Regions from separate parts of the Amycolatopsis sp. 505 genome, predicted to be linked through region 2. Evidence: riboswitches for the same ligand, from Rfam matches in the RefSeq annotation. Region 2 holds a riboswitch; the other holds the start of a gene.
The links. Region 2 has a riboswitch for glycine ahead of gcvP (aminomethyl-transferring glycine dehydrogenase). Riboswitches for the same ligand answer to the same signal wherever they lie in the genome.
Positions count from the first base shown of each region.

Region 1 (10,378 bases), on a different contig from region 2:
GCTGGGCCCGCCTGGCGCGCGCCGCGACGACGTCGGTCGCGGCCACGGTCCTCAGCCAGGTCGTGCTGCTCGCCGTTCTCGCCACCGGCGGCGCCGCTTCCCTGGCGAGCACGCTGGCCTGGGCGGCCGGCGCGGTGCTGAACTTCCTGGTCACGCGCCGGTGGGTGTGGGGCCGCACCGGGCGCCCGCGCGTCCGCCGGGAACTGCTGCCCTACCTCGCGGTGATCGGGCTCGGCGGGCTGGCGTCGATCGGCCTGACCACCCTGGCCGGCTCGCTGCTGACGCCCCTCGACCTGCCGCACTTCTGGTGGGTCGTGCTCGTCGACGGCGCGTACGTGGCCAGTTACGCGCTGGTGTTCGCCGTGAAGTTCACGCTGCTCGACCGGTTCGTGTTCGGCCGCGGCGCAGCACGTACCCCCGCCACCACGTCCCGGTCATGACCCGCGCGTAGTTGGCGCCGTAGACGAGGCTGCCGCCCTTCTTGCTCTTGCCCGCCTTGCGCAGCCGCATGCTCATCGGCAGCTCGGTGACGCGGGCGCCGCGCGCGGTGACGCCGAGCAGCAGCTCGGACGACTGGTACTGCGGCTCGTTCAGCGGGACCGAGCACGCCAGCTCCGCCCGCATCGCGCGGAAGCCGAACGACGTGTCGGTGATCCGCCGGGCCGTGAGCACCGACGCCAGCGCCGCGAAGACGCGCACGCCGAGCCACCGGACGCGGCTGTCGGCTTCCTCGTGCCCGAGCCGCCGGGATCCAGTGACGAAGTCCGCGGTCCCGTCGACGACCGGCCTGACCAGGGCTTCCAGCTCGCTGTTGTCGTACTGGCCGTCGGCGTCGGTCGTGACGACGTACTCGGCGCCGGCTTCGGCCGCGAGGTGGTAGCCCAGCCGCAGCGCGGCACCCTGGCCGCGGTTGCGGGGCGCGACGCACACGTACGCGCCGTGCGCTTCGGCGATCGCGGCGGTGTCGTCGGTCCCGCCGTCGACGACGACGAGGACGTCGACCGGCATGCCGAGGCACTCGTCCGGCATCTTCTCCAGGACTTCGCCGATGCCGCCGGCTTCGTTGTAGGCGGCGATGACGACGGTCAGCGGCGCCAGTTCCAGCTCCGGGTGGCGGCCGCGGAAGTCGTCCAGGGCGCCGGAATCGACGTCGTCGGGGAAGGCGGCGAGCCGCTTCCGGCTGGCCGAGGTCAGCGTGGTGAAGCCGAGCGCTCCGGCCACCGGCAGCAGCACGAGCGCCGGGATCTGGTAGCGCCAGGAGAACTGGAACAGCGCCGAGGCGAACAGCAGGAGCAGCCCGGCCGACGCCGCGAGCAGGGCCCCGGCCCGGGCCCGGTCGAGGGGTTTCCTGCGCCGGAACACCGTCAGCAGGCCGAGGAGCGCGCCGATGCCGAGGACCGCGCCCGGGACGTACCCGCCGCCGAGCTGGTAGTCGCGCAGGATCTTCGCGAGGGGCTGGTCGACGCTCGCGACCACGCCGTCGTTCTGCAGCGTGACCAGGTCGATCAGGGACTGGTCGGCCCACTGCGGGTAGGTCAGCTGGAACTGCCAGCGGTCGAGGGGGACGTCGGAGGGGTCCTGCTCGCGTGTCCAGGCGAAGCTCTTGGCGAAGTCGTCCAGGATCGCCGCGGCGACGTCGCCGGGCTGCTCCTTGAGGACGTCGATCGCGAACTCGTGCGCCAGCGCGGCCTTGTCCGCGCCGGGCGGGAGCGGGCCGGGCCAGTTCGGGTCGAGGTCGGCGTGGGTGTAGTTGTCGACGAGCCGGGTTTCGCGCGGCTCGGCCGGGCAGAACACCATCAGCGCCGGGTCGAGGTGGAGGTTCGCGCAGTCGGCGACGGCGGCGGTGCGGCCGTAGAGCATGTTCCCGGACGGCCCGGTCAGCCCCCACTTCCCGGTCTCCGCGTGCACCCGCGCCGAGTACGGGACCAGGACGACGAGGAGCCCCAGGAGGCCGACACCCGCCCGGCGCCAGCCCGCCCAGTGCCGCCACGCTCCCCCGGCGACGACGAGGAAGACCAGCAGCGGAACGGCGAGGGAGATCCCGATCAGCCGGGTCAGCACGCCGAAGCCGAGCAGCAGGCCCGCCGCGCCGGCGCGCTTCCAGCCGGGGGTGCCCCAGCCCAGCAGCAGCCACAGCAATCCGAGGAGGACGGCCTCGAACGTCACCTCGGACATGATGTTCTGCTCGATCTGCAGCTGGTAGGCGTCGAGCAGGACCGGGGCCGCGGCGAGCGCGCCGACCCACGGGCGGCCGCCGAGGCGCAGGACCAGCGCGTACAGGCCGATCGCGATCAAAACGCCGCCGGCGTGCTGCACCGCGGCGACCCACGCCAGGCCGCCGACGGCCAGCAGCGGCCGCAGCACCAGGTCGTAGCCGATCGGGTCGAGCTGGTCGGCGCGCAGGGCGTGCAGGTTGTCGAGGTAGCGGAAGGAATCGATGAACAGCAGCGCCGGGCGGTAGGCCGGCCAGGTCAGCACCCGGAGGGTGATCGCCGGGACGAGGAGCAGGAGCAGCAGCCAATGGCGCCGGAGAAAAGCTTTCACTGGTTCGCGAGGCCGGAGAAGTACTTCCACGCCGTCGCGAGGCCGTCGGTCAGCGAGACCTCCGGCCGGTAGCCGATGGTCTCCGCGCTCGCCGAGACGTCGACGACGACCGCGGGCATCTCCCCGGCCGGGGCCTCGACGTGCTCGACCGGCAGTTCGGCCCCGGTCACCTCGCGCACGGCTCCGACCATTTCGAGCACGGACACCGAACGCCCGGCGCCGACGATCGCGCGGCCGGAGTAGCCGCTGTCGAGGGCGAGGAGCACCGCCCGCACGACGTCGTCGACGTGCACGAGGTCGCGGCGCTGGCGGCCGTCGCCGTAGACCTTGACGCCGCCGCCGGTCAGCGCGGCCCGCATCATCCGGGGCACGAAACTGTCCTTGTGGGACATTCCCGGGCCGTAGACGTTGGTGAACCGCAACGCACACGTCGTCATGCCGTACGCCCCCGCGTAGCCCGACAGCAGCATTTCGCATGCCGCCTTGGTGGCGCCGTAGGGCGTCAGCGGGCGCAGTGGCAGGTCCGGGGTGATGGTGGCGGCGCCGACGTTGCCGATCACCGCGTTGGTCGAGGCGAGCAGGAACTTCGGCACCTCGTGGCGGCGGGCGAGTTCGAGGAGTTCCTGGGTGACCAGGACGTTGTCGGCGAAGGTGTCCTCGGGCAGCTCGACCGACTTCAGCACCGACGTCAGCGCGGCGAGGTGCACGATCGCCGCGGTCTCGCGGGCCACGGCCTGCTCGCGGACGGCCGCGTCGCGGAGGTCCCCGGCGACCACGCGGACGCCGGCCAGGTCCTCGGGGAACGGGACCCGGTCGACGACGGTGACCGGGACGCCCCGGTCGCGGAGGGCGTGCACGACGGCCCGGCCGATGAAGCCGCTGCCTCCGGTCACGACCACGGACGTCCGATCAGGACCGTGCCCACTCACCATGGGCGTCAACCTACCCGCCGTTCCTGTGTGCCCGCGCGATGGCTCGCTCAGGCGAACGCCTCCGGCGGCGGGCAGGAGCAGACCAGGTTCCGGTCACCCGCGGCGCCGTCGATGCGGCGGACCGGCGGCCAGATCTTCGCCGCGCCCGGGCCGGCCGGGAACACCGCGGTCTCCCGGCTGTAGGGCCGGTCCCACTCGCCGGTGACGCACCGGGCGGTGTGCGGGGCCTGCCGCAGCGGCGAGTCCTCGAGGGGCCACTCCCCCGCCGCGACCCGGTCGATTTCCGCGCGGATCGCGATCATCGCCGCGCAGAAGCGGTCGAGTTCGGCGAGGTCTTCGCTCTCCGTCGGCTCCACCATCAGCGTGCCCGCGACCGGGAACGACATCGTGGGCGCGTGCAGCCCGTAGTCCGCCAGCCGTTTCGCGACGTCGTCGACCGTGACACCGGTGGCCTTGGTCAGCGGCCGGAGGTCGAGGATGCACTCGTGCGCCACCAGGCCTTCGTGGCCGGCGTAGAGCACCGGGTAGTGATCGGCGAGGCGGCGGGCGATGTAGTTGGCGTTGGCGACCGCGACGAGGGTGGCCCGGCGGAGGCCTTCGGCGCCCATCATCCGGACGTACGCCCACGAAATCGGCAGGATCGACGCGCTGCCCCACGGCGCCGCGCTGACCGGGCCGACGCCGGTGACCGGGCCGGCCGCCGGCTGCAGCGGGTGGTTCGGCAGGAACGGCGCCAGGTGCGCGCGGACCCCGATCGGGCCGACACCGGGCCCGCCCCCGCCGTGCGGGATGCAGAACGTCTTGTGCAGGTTGAGGTGCGAGACGTCGGCGCCGAAGCGGCCGTACTGGGCGACGCCGATCAGCGCGTTGAGGTTGGCGCCGTCGACGTACACCTGCCCGCCGGCGTCGTGCACCGCCGCGCAGACCTCGCCCACGGTGTCTTCGTACACGCCGTGCGTCGACGGGTAGGTGAGCATGATCGCCGCGAGGTCGGCGCGGTGGGAGTCCACTGTGGACCGCAGGTGGGCGAGGTCGATGTTGCCGTCGGCGTCGCAGGCGACGACGACCACGCGCAGGCCCGCCATCACCGCGCTGGCCGCGTTCGTGCCGTGCGCGCTGGCCGGGATCAGGCAGACGTCGCGCGCGTGCTCGCCGCGGGAGCGGTGGTAGGCGCGGATGGCGAGCAGGCCCGCGAACTCGCCCTGGCTGCCGGCGTTGGGTTGCAGGGAAACGGCGTCGTAGCCGGTGATCCGGGCGAGCCAGGCGCTCAGGTCGGCGGCCACGCCCAGGAGCCCGGCGGCGTCCTCGGCCGGCGCGAACGGGTGCAGGCCGGCGAACTCCGGCCAGGTGACCGGCTCCATTTCGGCGGTGGCGTTGAGCTTCATGGTGCACGAGCCGAGCGGGATCATGCTGCGGTCGAGGGCGACGTCCTGGTCCGCCAGCCGCCGGAGGTAGCGCAGCATGGCGGTTTCCGAGCGGTGCGCGTGGAACACCGGGTGCGTGAGGTACGCACTGGTGCGCCGCAGCGGGGCCGGGAGCGCGTCGGCGGTGTCCGCGTCGAGGCCGTCCACATCGGACACGGAGACGCCGAACGCCTTCCACACGCAGGAAAGCCGCTCGCGGGTGGTGGTCTCGTCGCAGGCGATGCCGACGTGGCCGTCGTCGATCCGGCGCAGCGAGACGCCGAGGTCGCGGGCCGCCGCGACGACCGCGTCCGCCCGGCCCGGCACGGCCGCGACGACGGTGTCGAAGAACTCGCCGTGGACGACCTCGATGCCGCCTTCGCAGAGCCCGGCCGCGAGCACCGTCGCCATCCGGTGGGCGCGCAGCGCGATCGCGCGCAGGCCCTCCGGCCCGTGGTACACCGCGTACATCGACGCCATCACGGCGAGGAGGACCTGCGCGGTGCAGATGTTCGACGTCGCCTTCTCGCGGCGGATGTGCTGTTCGCGCGTCTGCAGGGCGAGCCGGTACGCGGGCGCGCCGTCGGCGTCTTTCGAGACGCCGACCAGCCGGCCGGGCAGCTGCCGCTCCAGGCCCTTCCGCACGGCCAGGTAGGCGGCGTGCGGGCCGCCGAAGCCGAGCGGCACGCCGAACCGCTGCGTCGAGCCGACGGCGACGTCGGCGCCGAGCTCGCCCGGGGGCCGCAGCAGGGTGAGGGCGAGCGGGTCGGCGGCGACGATCACGGCCGCGCCGTGCTTCTTGGCCTCGGCGATGGTGAGGTCGAGTTCACGGACCGCGCCGGACGCGCCGGGGTAGGACAGGAGGACGCCGAAGAAGTCGCCGCCGAGCCCGAGCCCGGTCAATCCCTGGGAGAGGTCCTCGACGACGAGTTCGATGCCGAGGGGTTCGGCGCGCGTCCGCAGCACGGCGAGGGTCTGCGGCAGGGTGTCTTCGTCGACGACGAACCGATTCGACGTGGTCTTCCCGGCCCGGCGCACGAGGGTCATCGCCTCGGCGGCCGCGGTGGCTTCGTCGAGCAGGGAGGCGTTGGCGACCGGAAGGGCGGTCAGATCCGCGACCATCGTCTGGAAGTTGAGCAGCGCTTCGAGCCGCCCTTGGGAGATTTCGGGCTGGTAGGGCGTGTAGGCGGTGTACCAGGCCGGGTTCTCGAGGACGTTGCGGCGGATGACGGGCGGGGTGACGGTGTCGTGGTAGCCGAGCCCGATCATGGCGGCGGTGGGCCGGTTCCGGGCGGCGCGTTCGCGGAGTTCGGCGAGGGCTTGGGCTTCGGAGGCGGCGGGCGGCAGTTCGAGCGGCTGCGCGGACCGCCGCAGCGACTCCGGGACGGCCCGTTCGGCAAGTTCGTCGAGGGAGGCGACGCCGATGACGTCGAGGATGTGGCGCAGGTCGTCCGGCCCGGGCCCGAGGTGCCGGTCGGCGAAGGGGATGCCCTGTTCCAGGGAGGCGAGTGACGGATCCACGAAGGCCTCCTGGGACAGCGGGGGTGGACCGGGACGGCGGTGTCCTGGTCCTCCCCGCTCTGTCTGACCCCGAGGGGCGCCTGAGAGTTTCGCCCGCAGGTTGAGCCGGGCTTGCACCGTCGGCGGGGCCATCAGGGTGTGTCCTGACGACCCGCTTTCCAGAGGCGTCTCGTCCGCGCGGTCCAGGGTGCCTGAGAGGTTCCGGGGAGGACTTGCTCCTTCGGCGCCGAGCTCAAGGTGTGGCTCGGACTCTCCCGCGCGGATTCGTCGACCGCACGGTGAACCTTACTCTGTCTGCCGCAGCGGTGATCAACCGGTCTTGCGGGCGTTGCGGCGCTGGGTGAGTTCGTCCGGTTCGTGCGTCTCGACGACGCCGCCGTCGGCGCGTTCGGCCGGGAACTCGTGGATGGTGCCGCTGATTTCCTGCATCGCCCCGCTGACCGCGATGCCGAAGACGCCTTGACCGCCCTGGAGCAGGTCGACGATCTCTTCCGGCGAAGTGCACTCGTACACCGTGGTGCCGTCGGAGAACAATGTCACCCGAGCCAGGTCGCGGACCCCGCGGACGCGCAGGTGGTCGACCGCGACGCGGATGTTCTGGAGCGAGACGCCGGTGTCGAGCAGGCGCTTGACGACCTTGAGGACGAGGATGTCCTTGAACGAGTACAGCCGCTGCGAGCCGGAGCCGTGCGCGGTACGGATGCTGGGCGCGACCAGCTTGGTCCGGGCCCAGTAGTCGAGCTGGCGGTAGGTGATCCCGGCGATCTGGCACGCCGCCGGACCGCGGTACCCCACCAGCTCGTCGGGCAGCGAGTTGTCGGGGAACAGTTCCCCCTGCTCCCCGGTCGCGACCTCGACAGGCTGCTTCTCGGAACCAGCCTCGACCACGCAAGCCTCCCCTCGCCCGACCTGGCGGCCGGCGAATGACAGCCGGACGGCCCCAGGAGCGGGACCCGCCGGAGATCAATCACCACGGTCCGGCCCCAGACCGTGAATCACACCGTGGCGATTTCTCTTCTTCGACGGTAAGCGCCCGGACAGTGCCGGTCAACGCGACGCGCGGCAAGGCCAGGCGGTCGGCTGAGCCTTTGCGCCGTTCGCCGTACCCCCTCCCGTGTGATCCAAACCCCTTGACCGGATTTACTCAGCCAAGTAACTTTTTACTCATGCAAGTAAACCCTGACATCATGGCCGAACTGGGCCTCAGCGTCACCGAGGCCGCGCGCCGGGCCCAGATCATCGGCGCCACCATCGGCGTCCTGGCCGACCTGGGCTACCGCCGGACGACCTTCGCCAAGATCAAGGAGCGGGCCGGGCTCAGCAGCACCCGGCTGATCTCGTACCACTTCACGAACAAGGCCGGCCTGATGCAGGCCGTGCTCAGCACGGTCGTCGAGACGAAGGCCGGCTTCCTGACCGAGCGCACCGGCGGCGGCCTCGACCCGGCCGACCGGCCCGGCTACCTGCGGGCGCACATCGAGACGTCGGTGGCGTTCCTGCGGGCCTACCCCGAGTGCGTCCGGGCGCTGACGGAGCTGGCGGCCAACGCCGACGACGCCGACGGCTGGGCGATGACGAAGGTGCTGGTCGACGACCTGCGCGTGCACGGGCTGGCCCGTCAGCTGAAGCAGGGCCAGGCCGAGGGCGCCTTCGGCGCGTTCACGCCCGAGGTGATGGCCATGTCGATCGCCCAGGCCATCGACGGCGTCGCCGCGGCCTACGCCGCCGACCCGGCGCTGGACCTGGAGCAGTACGGGCGCGAGCTGGCGGACACGTTCGTCAAAGCGACGGCACCGTGAGGGCCCGGTCGAGCCGCTCTTCGATGCGGGCCTTCGGGAACGCGCCGACGATCGTCTCGACCGGCTCGCCGCCGCGGAAGAGGATCATCGTCGGCAGCGACATGACCTGGTAGGAGCGGGTGGTCTCGGGGTTCTCGTCGGCGTTGATCTTCCGGACGGCGAGCTCCCCGGCCCGTTCGGCGGCCAGCTGCGCGAGCACCGGGCCGACCATCCGGCACGGGCCGCACCAGGTGGCCCAGAACTCGACCAGCACGGGGACGTCGTGGGCGAGCACCTCGGCGAACGTGCTGTCGGTGACTTCGAGGACTTCGGACACGGCAGGGCTCCTTCAGGGACGCGGGGAATCGGGCACGACACACGGATCGGGCGCCTGCCGGGCGAGGGCGGCGGCGAGTTTCGCGGCCAGTTCGCCGCGGATGCCGCCGAGCCGGGCGAGCAGGGCGTCGGCTTCTTCGAGCTTGCGCCGGTACACCTCGATGGAACTGGCGCACGCATCGCCGGTCTCGTGGCCGCTGCGCAGGCATTCGACGAACGGGCGCGTCTCTTCGAGGGTCAGGCCGACCGTCTGGAGGGTCTGGATCTCCTGGACGAGCTGGAGGTCGTCCTCGTCGTACTCGCGGTAGCCGTTGGCCGAGCGCCGGGCCCGCAGCAGGCCCTGGTCCTCGTAAAACCGCAGCGCACGGGTGGTGACACCCGTGCGCTGCGCCAGTTCTCCGATCCGCATGCCACCGACGCTAGACGTTGACGTCCGCGTCAAGGCAAGGTTCTTACGTGTCCGCTCCGCGGAAGTCTTCCGGCGACACGGAGTCGAGGAACTCGCGGAACTTCTCGACTTCGTCTTCCTGCTCGTCCGGGATGATGAGGCCGGCTTCCTCCAGCACCGAATCCACGGCGTGGATGGGGACGCCGATCCGCAGGGCCAGCGCGACCGAGTCGCTCGGCCGGGCGGACACCCGGATGTCACCGTCGAACACGAGCTCCGCGAAGAACGTGCCCTCCTTCAGGTCGGTGATGACGACCTGCTCGAGCTCCCGGCCGAGCGCTCCGATGACCTCTTTCAGCAGGTCATGCGTGAGCGGGCGGGCGGGGCGGACCCCCTGCTGCTCCAAGGCGATGGCGGTGGCTTCGACCGAGCCGATCCAGATCGGCAGGTACCGTTCACCCTCGGTTTCCCGCAGCAACAAGATCGGCTGATTCGCGGGCAGCTCGACCCGCACACCGACGACGCGCATTTCGCTCATCGGGCTTCGCCTCCCTCTCGTGCACACGGGCTGCAGCGCTGAACCGGCTTCACGCCCATACTCCCGACGCTACCCGTCATCCGTGCGCTGTGCTCGCTGTCCGGACTCTCTCGGTTCGCCTGCCGCAAACCCGTGCCTTCACGGTACGGCATGCGGTGCCGAACATTCAGTCATTGACATGGGACCGCAAAGAGGATCTCACTGCCCCGTTATCGATCAACACCCCGCGACGCCGCGGATTCCCGCCTTGACGAGGAGCGTGTGCAGGGTCACGGACAGTGCCGCGAGCTCCCGCACCACCTCGTCGGCCCGGGCCTTGGCCTCCGGGTCGCGGTGCCGGTACACCGGCGTCACGATCTGCTCCAGCAGCCCGACCTCGCGGTCGGCCGCGGCGCGGAAGGCACGCAGGTGTCTCGGTTCGATGCCGAATTCGGTCATCGCCTTCACCGTCCGCGCCACCAGGACCGCGTCCGGGTCGAAGAACCCGGCGGGACCGGGCCGGACCAGGCCGTACTGCTGCAGCTCGGCCAGCGCGGCCGCGTCGATGCCGGCCTGGGCCAGGAGCTCCTCCTGGGTCAGGCGCTGCTCCTTGCCCGGGGTGAAGTCGGCCGCCACGGGCAGGCCGACGTTCTCCGCGGGCGCGTCGATCGGGACCAGCCGGCGCGGCGGGCGGGGCAGGGCCGCGGCGGGCCCGGCCCCCGAGTCCGCCGCGTCCAGCTGTTCCTTGATGACCTTCAACGGGAGGTAGTGGTCCCGCTGGGCGGCCAGGACGAACCGCAGTCGCTCCACGTCCGCCGCGGCGAACTGCCGGTAGCCCGAGGGCGTCCGGCCCGGCTGCACCAGGCCTTCCGCTTCGAGGAACCGGATCTTGGAGATGGTGACATCGGGGAAGTCCCCGCGCAGCTGCGCGAGGACCGCCCCGATGCTCAGTCCGTGGT
Region 1 covers NZ_JACKQP010000007.1:413,493-423,870, forward strand. The annotation lists gene H5965_RS26870 (GtrA family protein) at 1-440, shown strand, start outside; gene H5965_RS26875 (glycosyltransferase family 2 protein) at 370-2,544, opposite strand; gene H5965_RS26880 (NAD-dependent epimerase/dehydratase family protein) at 2,541-3,476, opposite strand; gene gcvP (aminomethyl-transferring glycine dehydrogenase) at 3,524-6,400, opposite strand; glycine riboswitch at 6,569-6,667, opposite strand; gene H5965_RS26890 (MerR family transcriptional regulator) at 6,710-7,288, opposite strand; gene H5965_RS26895 (TetR/AcrR family transcriptional regulator) at 7,567-8,199, shown strand; gene trxA (thioredoxin) at 8,180-8,515, opposite strand; gene H5965_RS26905 (MerR family transcriptional regulator) at 8,528-8,923, opposite strand; gene H5965_RS26910 (bifunctional nuclease family protein) at 8,967-9,440, opposite strand; gene H5965_RS26915 (MerR family transcriptional regulator) at 9,657-10,378, opposite strand, start outside.
Region 1: another riboswitch for glycine. It lies ahead of gcvP (aminomethyl-transferring glycine dehydrogenase); the one in region 2 lies ahead of gcvP (aminomethyl-transferring glycine dehydrogenase).

Region 2 (10,378 bases):
ATGTCACCGAGCGACTCGGCAGCGAAGGCGGTGATGCCGACGGTGGCGACGCCGTCTTCGACCTTCAGCCACTCGTGTTCCTTGGTGTACTGCAGGTTCTCGGGGATGCTCACAGGGGAAGTCCTTACGCGCGGGAGTAGAAGGGCAGGGCGACGACCTCGACGGGCTCGATCCTGCCCCGGATGTCGACGGAGAGCTCGGTGCCGGGCTCGGCGTACGCCCGATCGACGTACGCCATGGCGATCGGGTAACCCAGCGTGGGCGACAGGGCGCCGCTGGTCACTTCCCCGATCCCGGTGCCGTCGGCCAGCACCTGGTAACCGTGCCGCGGGGCTCGGCGACCGGCGCCTTTCAGCCCCACCCGCACGCGCGGGACGTCCTGCTTGGACCGCTCCTCGAGGGCCGTGCGACCGACGAAGTCGCCCGGCTTCTCGAACTTGACGACCCGGCCGAGACCGGCCTCGAACGGGCTCTGCTCGACGGTGAGTTCGTTGCCGTACAACGGCATCCCGGCTTCCAGGCGCAGCGTGTCGCGGCAGGCGAGACCGGCCGGCACCAGGCCGTGCGGCTCCCCCGCCTCCATCAGCAGCCGCCACAGCGCCGGGGCTTCGTCGGCGTCGACGAACAGCTCGAAGCCGTCCTCGCCGGTGTAGCCGGTGCGGGCGAGCAGGACGTCGTGGCCCTTCACGCTCGCCGGGACGCTGGCGTAGTACTTCAGCGCGTCCAGGTCGGCGTCGGTCACCGCGCCCAGGATCTCGACGGCCTTCGGGCCCTGGACGGCGATCAGCGCGGTGGTCTCGGACTTGTCGGCCACGACGGCGTCGAAGCCCGCGACCCGCTCGGCCAGGGCGTCCGCCACGACCTGCGCGTTGCCCGCGTTCGCGACGACCAGGTAGTGCTCGTCGGCCAGCCGGTAGACGACCAGGTCGTCGAGGACGCCGCCTTCGGGGTTGCAGATCATCGTGTACCGCGCCCGGCCCGGCTTGACCCCGGTGAGGTTGCCGACCAGCGCGAAGTCCAGCACGTCGGCCGCCTGCTTGCCGGTGACGTGGATTTCGGCCATGTGCGAGAGGTCGAACAGCCCGGCGGCCTCGCGGACGGCCTTGTGCTCGGCCAGCTCGCTGGCGTAGCGGACCGGCATGGACCAGCCGGCGAAGTCGGTGAACAGCGCACCGAGTCCCTTGTGGACTCCGTGCAGGGAGGTTTCGTGTGACACGGGTTCAGCCTTCGTAAGCGTTGAGGGGCGGGCAGGAGCACACGAGGTTACGGTCGCCGCGGGCGCCGTCGATGCGACGCACCGGGGGCCAGTACTTGTTCTTGCGCGAAACACCCGCCGGGTACACGGCCAGCTCCCGGTTGTACGGCTTGTCCCACTCGCCGACCAGCGTCTCCGCGGTGTGCGGGGCGCCCCGCAGCGGCGATTCCTCCGCACTCCACTTGCCGTTGGCCACGTCGTCGATCTCGGCGCGGATGGCGATCATCGCGTCGCAGAACCGGTCGATCTCGCCCAGGTCCTCGGACTCGGTCGGCTCGACCATCAGCGTCCCCGCGACCGGGAACGACATGGTCGGCGCGTGGAAGCCGTAGTCGATGAGCCGCTTGGCGACGTCGTCGACCGTCACGCCGGTCTCCTTGGTGAGCTGGCGCAGGTCGAGGATGCACTCGTGCGCGACCAGGCCGTCCTGGCCCGTGTAGAGCACCGGGTAGTGCGGCGCCAGGCGCGAGGCGACGTAGTTCGCGGCCAGCACGGCGACCTCCGTGGCCGCGGTCAGGCCGGGCGCGCCCATCATCCGGACGTAGGCCCAGGAGATCGGCAGGATCGACGCCGAGCCGTAGGGAGCGCCGCTGATCGGGCCGACGCCGGTTTCCGGGCCGGCCGCCTCCAGCAGCGGGTGGTTCGGCAGGTAGGGCGCGAGGTGCGCGCGCACCGCGACCGGGCCGACCCCCGGGCCGCCACCGCCGTGCGGGATGCAGAACGTCTTGTGCAGGTTGAGGTGCGAGACGTCGCCGCCGAACTCGCCCGGCTTGGCCAGGCCGAGCAGGGCGTTGAGGTTCGCGCCGTCGACGTACACCTGGCCGCCGCCGTCGTGGACGATCTTCGCCAGCTCGTCGATGTCGTGCTCGTACACGCCGTGCGTGGACGGGTAGGTGACCATGATCGCGGCGAGGGTGTCCCGGTGGGTGTCCACCTTGGACCGCAGGTCGGCCAGGTCGACGTTGCCCTCGTCGGTGCACTTCACGACGACCACGCGCATCCCGGCCAGCACCGCGGACGCGGCGTTGGTGCCGTGCGCGGACGACGGGATCAGGCAGACGTCCCGGGCCTCGTCGCCGTTGGCGCGGTGGTACGCGCGGATCGCCAGCAGCCCGGCGAGCTCGCCCTGGCTGCCCGCGTTCGGCTGCAGCGACACCTTGTCGTAGCCGGTGACCTCGGCCAGCCAGCCCGCCAGCTGCCCGACCAGCTCGTGGTACCCGGCGGCGTCTTCGGCCGGGGCGAACGGGTGGATGCCGGCGAACTCGCGCCAGCTGATCGGCTCCATCTCGGTGGTGGCGTTGAGCTTCATCGTGCAGGAGCCGAGCGGGATCATGCCGCGGTCGAGGGCGTAGTCCAGGTCGGACAGCTTGCGCAGGTAGCGCAGCATCGCCGTCTCGGAGCGGTGGGTGCCGAAGACCTCGTGGCCCATGAAGCCGCTCTCGCGGGCCAGTCCGTTCGGCAGCGCGACGCCGTCTTCCAGGTCCCCTTCGACACCGAACGCCTTCAGGACCTTCGCGGCGATGGCGGGGGTGCTGACCTCGTCGAACGCGACGCGGACGTGGTCGGCGTCGACGTGCCCGAGGTTGATCCCGGCCTCGCGGGCGGCCGCGTGGACCTCGGCGGCCTGTCCGGGAACGTGTGCGACGACCGTGTCGAAGAAGGACTCGTGCACGACGTCGACGCCGGTCTGGCGGAGGGTGTCGGCGAAGCCCGCGGCGAGGCCGTGGACGCGCTGGGCGATCTTCTTCAGGCCGTCCGGACCGTGGTAGACCGCGTACATCGCGGCCAGCACGGCGGGCAGCACCTGCGCGGTGCAGATGTTGGACGTCGCCTTTTCGCGCCGGATGTGCTGCTCACGCGTCTGGAGCGCGAGCCGGTAGGCGGAGTTGCCGTCGGCGTCGACCGAGACGCCGACCAGACGCCCGGGCAGCGAGCGCTCGAGCCCGGCGCGGACGGACATGTACCCGGCGTGCGGGCCGCCGTAGCCGAGCGGGACGCCGAAGCGCTGCGTCGACCCGGCGGCGACGTCGGCGCCGAACTCGCCGGGCGAAGTGATCAGGGTGAGCGCGAGGAGGTCGGCGGCGACGGTGAACAGCGCGCCCGCGGCCTTCGCCGACTCGGAAATCGCGTGGTAGAAGCCGCGGCCGCGCAGCACGCCGGACGCGCCCGGGTACTGGACGACGACGCCGAAGAAGTCCTCGGGCAGGCCGGTCAGCAGGTCGCGGACCTCGACCTCGATGCCGAGGGCCTCGACGCGGGTCCGCACGACGGCGATGGTCTGCGGCAGGCACTCGGCGTCCAGGACGACCTTGTTGGACTTCGACTTCGACGCGCGGCGCATCAGCGTGACGGCCTCGGCGACGGCGGTCGACTCGTCCAGCAGCGAGGCGTTCGCGGTGGCCAGGCCGGTCAGGTCGGCGACCATCGTCTGGAAGTTGAGCAGCGCTTCGAGGCGGCCCTGCGAGATTTCCGGCTGGTAGGGCGTGTACGCGGTGTACCAGGCGGGGTTCTCGAGGACGTTCCGGCGGATCACGCCGGGGGTCACGGTGTCGGAGTAGCCGAGGCCGATCATCTGCGTCATCGGCCGGTTGCGCGCGGCGAGGGCGCGCAGCTCCGCGGTGGCGTCCTCTTCGGACGCGGCGGGCGGGAGCCGCAGGTCACGGGTGGCGCGGATGGCGCTCGGGACGGCGGCGCCGACGAGGGCGTCCAGACTGCCGTAACCGCACTCGGCCAGCATCTTCGCGCGTTCGGCCTCGGACGGGCCGATGTGGCGGGCGTCGAACTGCGTGGAAGTGATCGGGAGCTCCTCGGGCCGGGCGCACACCGGTGCGCTGGGAACTCCCCCTCTGTCATGGCACCTGAGAGTTTCACCGCCTGTGCAGCGGCTTTCACCTTGGGTGAGGCGCGGGTGCGCCTGCTTTCCAGAGTGGCCTCGCGCGAAGCGGTAGCGGTTACCTGAGAGATTCCGGGGAGTTTGCTCCTTCGGTGCCCCACCGACTTCGTGAGGGCTCTCCCGCCTCGGCTCGACGGCCCGATCTGCAGTTGTGGCGGTAACGGTACCCGGCGCTTCCCGCGGGCGTCCACTTCACCCGGGCAACACCACATCAGTTTTCGATGGCTCACGAACGCACCCCCAGCAAGGTCGCGAATGACTCATTCGCGACGTCGGAGGTCCCGAATGAGTCATTCGCGACCTCCGGCGACCCGGCGGACCACCTGGCCGGCCAGCACCGGCGGGCGCCGGACCCGGCCCGAGGGCAGGACCAGCCGTTTCAGCGGCCCGCCCACCGGCACCGGCGGCAGGCCCGCACCCAGCAGGACCTGCTCGACGATCTGCTCGGCGTGCCAGGCCACCGAGTCGTTGAGCCGGTCCAGCGACGGCCGGTCGCCGTCGAAGACGTCCTCGTCGGCCAGGGTCACCTCGAAGTGCGCGCAGCCCGGCGGGACCGCGACCGCGTCCTCGATCGCCCGGGCGCCCTCCAGCGGGTCGTCGAACCCGGCTTCGAGCAGCGCCGAACGGTAGATCCGGGCCGCCCGTTCCCGCATCCGCGGCCCGTAGCGGACGACGACCGGGAGGCGGCCGGTCAGGTCCGGCACGGCCAGGCCGTGCAGCAGCATGATCGGCGGCACCGAGTGCACCAGCCGCGGCGCGGGTTCGGCCAGCTCACGGGCGGTGACGCGGACCCGGTCGGCCATCTTGTCCGGGAGGCCGAAGTAGCGGAAGTCGACGTTGCCGAACCCGAGGCCGTCGGCGACCAGCGAGGCCAGCAGCTCGCCGTAGCCCCAGATCGGCGACAGCACGACCACCGGCGGCGCGGCGACCACCGGCGACGGCGCGGGCGGGCGCGTCGCCTCCTGCTCGGGCACCTGAATGACCAGCCGGGGCGGCTCGTGCCAGTCGTGCACCTCGGCTACCCGCCAGTACAGCCCGAGCGGCCGCCACAGCTCGCCGAGGACGTCGTGCTCGATGATCCGGCGCACCTCGGCGTCGTCGTAGGGGAAGTCCCGCGGCGGCACGATCCCGACGTAGTGGTGGTAGGTGACCCGGACTTCGTCGCCGCGGGTGGCCGAGCGGATCCGCATCTCCCAGTCGATCGGCGACGCCGCGATCGCGTTGGCCACCTGCGTGCCGGGCGAGGAGTAGACGAGCGCGGTGGCCTGCCGGAGGAACTGCCCGGCCCGGTCGATGCCCTCCCGCAGCGCCTTCGCCGCCTGCGCGACGTGCACCGGGCTCGCGAGGCTGTCCGGCAGGACGCCGGCGACGCGCAGCAGCTCGGCCTCCCCGAGCCCGGTGACTTCGGCGATCTCGGCCCAGTGGTCGAACACCGTCACCTTCGGCGCGTGCCGGTGTTCGATCCAGCTGCGCAACGTCGAGGTCGGGACGCCGATGCGCCGCGCGGCCTCGTCCAGGGACAGACCGCGGGAGCGGATGCCGGCCCGGACCGCTTCCGCCCACTCGTCGGCGCGCCAGTGCGTCACCTCACAAAGCTAACGAAACCCGCTAGCTTTGCGCAGGGACGACCCGCCCACGGTGCTCCGACGCTGGTCACCATGACCACCACTGTGCTCGCCCTGACCCTGATCGTCGGCGCGCTGACCTTCGCCGCCGGCGCGTTCCTCGCCTCCGAGATCGCCACCCGGATCCTGCGCCGCCGGGAAAAGGAGATCTCCGAAGAGCGCAGGAAGCTCAACGCCGCCTGGCGCTACCTGCGGGAGGTCTACGACGTCAAGAAGAAGTCGCAGCGTTAGATCGGGGTGACGTACGCCCCGGAGATGCCGCCGTCGACCAGGAACTGCGCCGCCGTGATGAAGCTGGCGTCGTCGCTGGCCAGGAAGGCCACCGCCGCCGCGATCTCCTCCGGCTCGGCGAACCGGCCGACCGGCACGTGCACCAGCCGCCGCGCCGCGCGCTCCGGGTCCTTGGCGAACAGCTCCTTGAGCAGCGGGGTGTTCACCGGGCCCGGGCACAGCGCGTTGACGCGGATGTTCTCCCGCGCGAACTGCACCCCGAGCTCGCGGCTCATCGCGAGCACGCCGCCCTTGGACGCGGTGTAGGAGATCTGCGAGGTCGCCGCGCCCATCACCGCCACGAACGACGCCGTGTTGATGATGGATCCCTTGCCCTGGCGCTGCATGTGCGGCAGGACGGCCTTGCAGCAGTGGTACACCGACGTCAGGTTGACCCGTTGCACGCGGTCCCACGCCTCGATGCCGGTGGTGAGGATGGAGTCGTCCTCCGGCGGTGAGATGCCGGCGTTGTTGAAGGCGACGTCGACCGAGCCGAACTGCTCCACCGTGCTGTGGAACAGGTTCTCGACCTGCTCGGCGTCGGTCACGTCGGTCTGGATGAACGCGCCGCCGATCTCGTCGGCGGCCGCCTTGCCCTCGGCCGGCGAGAGGTCCGCGATGACGACCTTCGCGCCTTCGCTCGCCAGGCGCCGGGCCGAGGCGAGCCCGATGCCGCTGGCGCCGCCGGTGATGACCGCGACGCGGCCTTCGAAACGCTGGACCATTACTCCTCCGTGCTCAGAAAGACGTTCTTGGTTTCGGTGAACGCCGCGGCGGCGTCCGGGCCGAGCTCGCGGCCGAGGCCGGACTGCTTGAAGCCGCCGAACGGCGTCCAGTAGCGCACCGACGAGTGCGAGTTCACCGAGAGGTTGCCGGATTCGACGCCGCGCGCAACTCGGAACGCGCGCCCGGCGTCGCGGGTCCAGATCGACCCGGACAGGCCGTACTCGGTCGCGTTGGCCATCCGGACCGCGTCGGCCTCCTCCGCGAACGGCACCACGGCGACGACCGGCCCGAAGACCTCCTCCGCGGCGAGCGGGTGACGCAGGTCGGGCGGGGTGACGACGGTCGGCGGGAACCAGAAGCCCGGTCCGGAAGGCGCGGTGCCGCGGAAGGCCACGGGCGCGTCGTCCGGGACGTAGGAGGCGACCTTCTCCCGGTGCGCGGCGGAGATCAGCGGGCCCATCTCGGTCTTCTCGTCGCCGGGGTCGCCGACGACGACGCCGTGCACCGCGGGCTCCAGGAGCTCCATGAAGCGGTCGTACGCGCTCGCCTGCACCAGGATCAGGGAGCGGGCGCAGCAGTCCTGGCCGGCGTTGTCGAAGACGCCGTAGGGGGCGGTCGCCGCGGCTTTCTCCAGGTCGGAGTCGGCGAAGACGATGTTGGCGTTCTTGCCGCCGAGCTCCAGCGTCACGCGCTTCACCTGCGCCGCGCAGCCCGCCATGATCTGCTTGCCGACCTCGGTGGAGCCGGTGAACACGACCTTCCGCACTCCCCCGTGGTCGACGAACCGCTGCCCGACCACGGACCCCTTGCCGGGCAGCACCTGGAAGACGTCCTCCGGGATGCCCGCCTCCCGGGCCAGCTCGGCCAGCCGGAGCGCGGTCAGCGGCGTCAGCTCGGCAGGCTTGAGGACGACGGTGTTCCCGGCGGCCAGCGCGGGCGCGAACCCCCAGCCGGCGATCGGCATCGGGAAGTTCCACGGCACGATCACGCCGACCACGCCCAGGGGCTCCTGGAAGGTGACGTTGATCCCGCCGGGCACCGGGATCTGCTTGCCGATCAGGCGTTCCGGGGCGGCGGAGTAGTAGGTGAGGACGTCGCGGACGTTGCCCGCCTCCCAGCGGGCGTTGCCGATGGTGTGGCCGGAGTTCTCGACCTCCAGCCGCGCGAGGTGCTCGATGTCGGCCTCGACGGCGTCGGCGAACCGGCGCAGCAGGCGGGCGCGGTCGCCGGGGGTGACGTCGCGCCAGGCCGGGAACGCCGCCTGGGCGCGGGCGATCGCCGCGTCGGTCTCTTCGGCGCTGGTCAGGGGGACGCTCCGCACCACCTCCTCGGTGGCCGGGTTGAGGACGTCGAAGGTGGTGGTCATCGGTTCTCCTTGCTCGCTTCGACGAGAGCCTGGAACAGCCGGACGTCGTCGGTGTCCTGCTCGGGGTGCCACTGGACACCGAGGGTGAACTCACCGGGTAGTTCAGCGGCCTCGATCGTGCCGTCCTCCGCCCGGCCGACCGGTTCCAGGCCGCTGCCGAGCCGGTCGATCGCCTGGTGGTGGTAGCACAGGGTCTTGGTTTCGGGGCCGAGGATCGCCGCGGCCCGGCTGCCCTCGGCGAGCGTGACGGTGCCCCGGCCGAACGTCGCCGGTGCCGGCTGGTGCTCGGTGGTGCCGCTCTCGGGCAGGTGCTGGGTCAGGGTGCCGCCGAGGGCGACGCTGATCACCTGCAGGCCGCGGCACACGCCCAGCACCGGTTTGCGTGCGCGCCGGGCCGCGGCGAACAGGCCGAACTCGAAGGCGTCCCGCTCGGGCCGGACGTAGGTGGCCGGGTGCGGCTCGTGACCGTAGCGCGCGGGCTCGACGTCGGCGCCACCGGTGAGCACCAGCCCGTCCACAGTGGACACGAGTTTGTCATACGCGTCGGACACCGGCGGCAGCAGCACCGGGATGCCGCCCGCCGCGACGACGCAGTCGACGTAGACCCGGTGCAGCAGCACGGCCTCGGTGTCCCAGACTCCGAACTTCGCGGGCTCCAGGTAGCTGGTGAGGCCGATGACGGGCTCAGAGCCGTTCGAAGCCACGGATCAGCTCCCAGTCGGTGACGGCGGCGTTGTAGGCGTCGATCTCGATCTTCGCCGCGTTCAGGTAGTGATCGACGACCTCGTCGCCGAAGGCCGCGCGGGCCAGGTCGCTCTCCGCCAGCGCCGCGGCCGCTTCGGGCAGGGTGGTCGGCACGGTGCCGCGGTCGGAGTGGTACGCGTTGCCGGTGAAGGGCTCTTCGAGCTCCAGCTCGTTCTCGATGCCGTGCAAGCCGGCGGCGATGAGCGCGGCGACGGCGAGGTACGGGTTGACGTCCCCGCCCGGCACCCGGTTCTCGACGCGCAGCGACTCGCCGTGCCCGACGACGCGCAGCGCGCAGGTGCGGTTGTCGGTGCCCCACGCGATCGCGGTCGGCGCGAAGCTGCCCGGCACGAACCGCTTGTAGGAGTTGATGTTCGGCGCGAAGAAGTACGTCAGCTCGTGCAGCCCGGCGAGCTGGCCGGCGAGGAAGTGCTCCATCAGCTTGGAGAAGCCGTGCTCGCCGTCCCCGGCCAGCACGGCGCGGCCCTCGGTGGAGCGCAGGCTGATGTGGATGTGGCAGGAGTTGCCTTCGCGTTCGTTGTACTTCGCCATGAAGGTGAGGCTCTTGCCCTCCTGCGCGGCGATCTCCTTGGCGCCGTTCTTGTAGACGCTGTGGTTGTCGCAGGTGCTCAGGGCATCGGTGTAGCGGAAGGCGATCTCCTGCTGGCCGGGGTTGCACTCGCCCTTGGCGGACTCGGGGTAGAGCCCGGCGCCGGCCATGTCGTTGCGGATGCGGCGCAGCAGCGGCTCCAGGCGCGCGGTGCCGAGCATCGAGTAGTCGACGTTGTACTGGTTGGCGGGTTTGAGGCCGTGGTAGCGCTTGTCCCAGGCGGCTTCGTAGGTGTCGTCGAAGACGATGAACTCGAGTTCGGTGCCGACGAAGGCGGCGAGCCCGCGCTCGGCGAGCCGGTCGAGCTGGCGGCGCAGGATCTGCCGCGGCGACATGCTGACGGCGCCGCCCTGCACGCGCTCGACGTCGGCCAGCACCAGCGCGGTGCCCTCCTGCCAGGGGATCTCCCGCAGGGTGTCGAAGTCGGGGCGCAGCACGAAGTCGCCGTACCCGCTGTCCCAGGAGGAGAGCGCGTAGCCGTCGACGGTGTTCATGTCGACGTCGACGGCGAGCAGGTAGTTGCAGGCCTCGGTGGCGTGGCCGACGACCTCGTCCAGGAAGTACTCCGCCGAGCAGCGCTTGCCCTGCAGCCTGCCTTGCATGTCGGTGAGCGCGACGAGCACGGTGTCGATCGTGCCCGCGTCCACGCGCGCCCGGAGTTCGTCGAGCGTGAGCATGCCTCGCCTGCGTGCCATCGTCGCCCCAAAGGTTTGGTATGAATCCTTTGCCGGTCCTTCCTACCCGGTGAGCCTCGCCGGGTCAACCGGAACAAAGGTATCTTTTTGAACCATTGCGGCGGCGGTCGGATTGTCCGGGATGCCCGGCTGAGAAGAGTCTGTGAATCCGCCGCCACGGGAGGAATCCGGAGCCCTCGCGCGTTGAACGGGGC
Region 2 covers NZ_JACKQP010000009.1:314,223-324,600, forward strand. The annotation lists gene gcvH (glycine cleavage system protein GcvH) at 1-113, opposite strand, end outside; gene gcvT (glycine cleavage system aminomethyltransferase GcvT) at 125-1,216, opposite strand; gene gcvP (aminomethyl-transferring glycine dehydrogenase) at 1,221-4,052, opposite strand; glycine riboswitch at 4,188-4,281, opposite strand; gene H5965_RS32365 (helix-turn-helix transcriptional regulator) at 4,439-5,734, opposite strand; gene H5965_RS32370 (hypothetical protein) at 5,807-6,004, shown strand; gene H5965_RS32375 (3-oxoacyl-ACP reductase) at 6,001-6,768, opposite strand; gene H5965_RS32380 (aldehyde dehydrogenase family protein) at 6,768-8,135, opposite strand; gene H5965_RS32385 (gamma-glutamyl-gamma-aminobutyrate hydrolase family protein) at 8,132-8,839, opposite strand; gene H5965_RS32390 (glutamine synthetase family protein) at 8,820-10,184, opposite strand.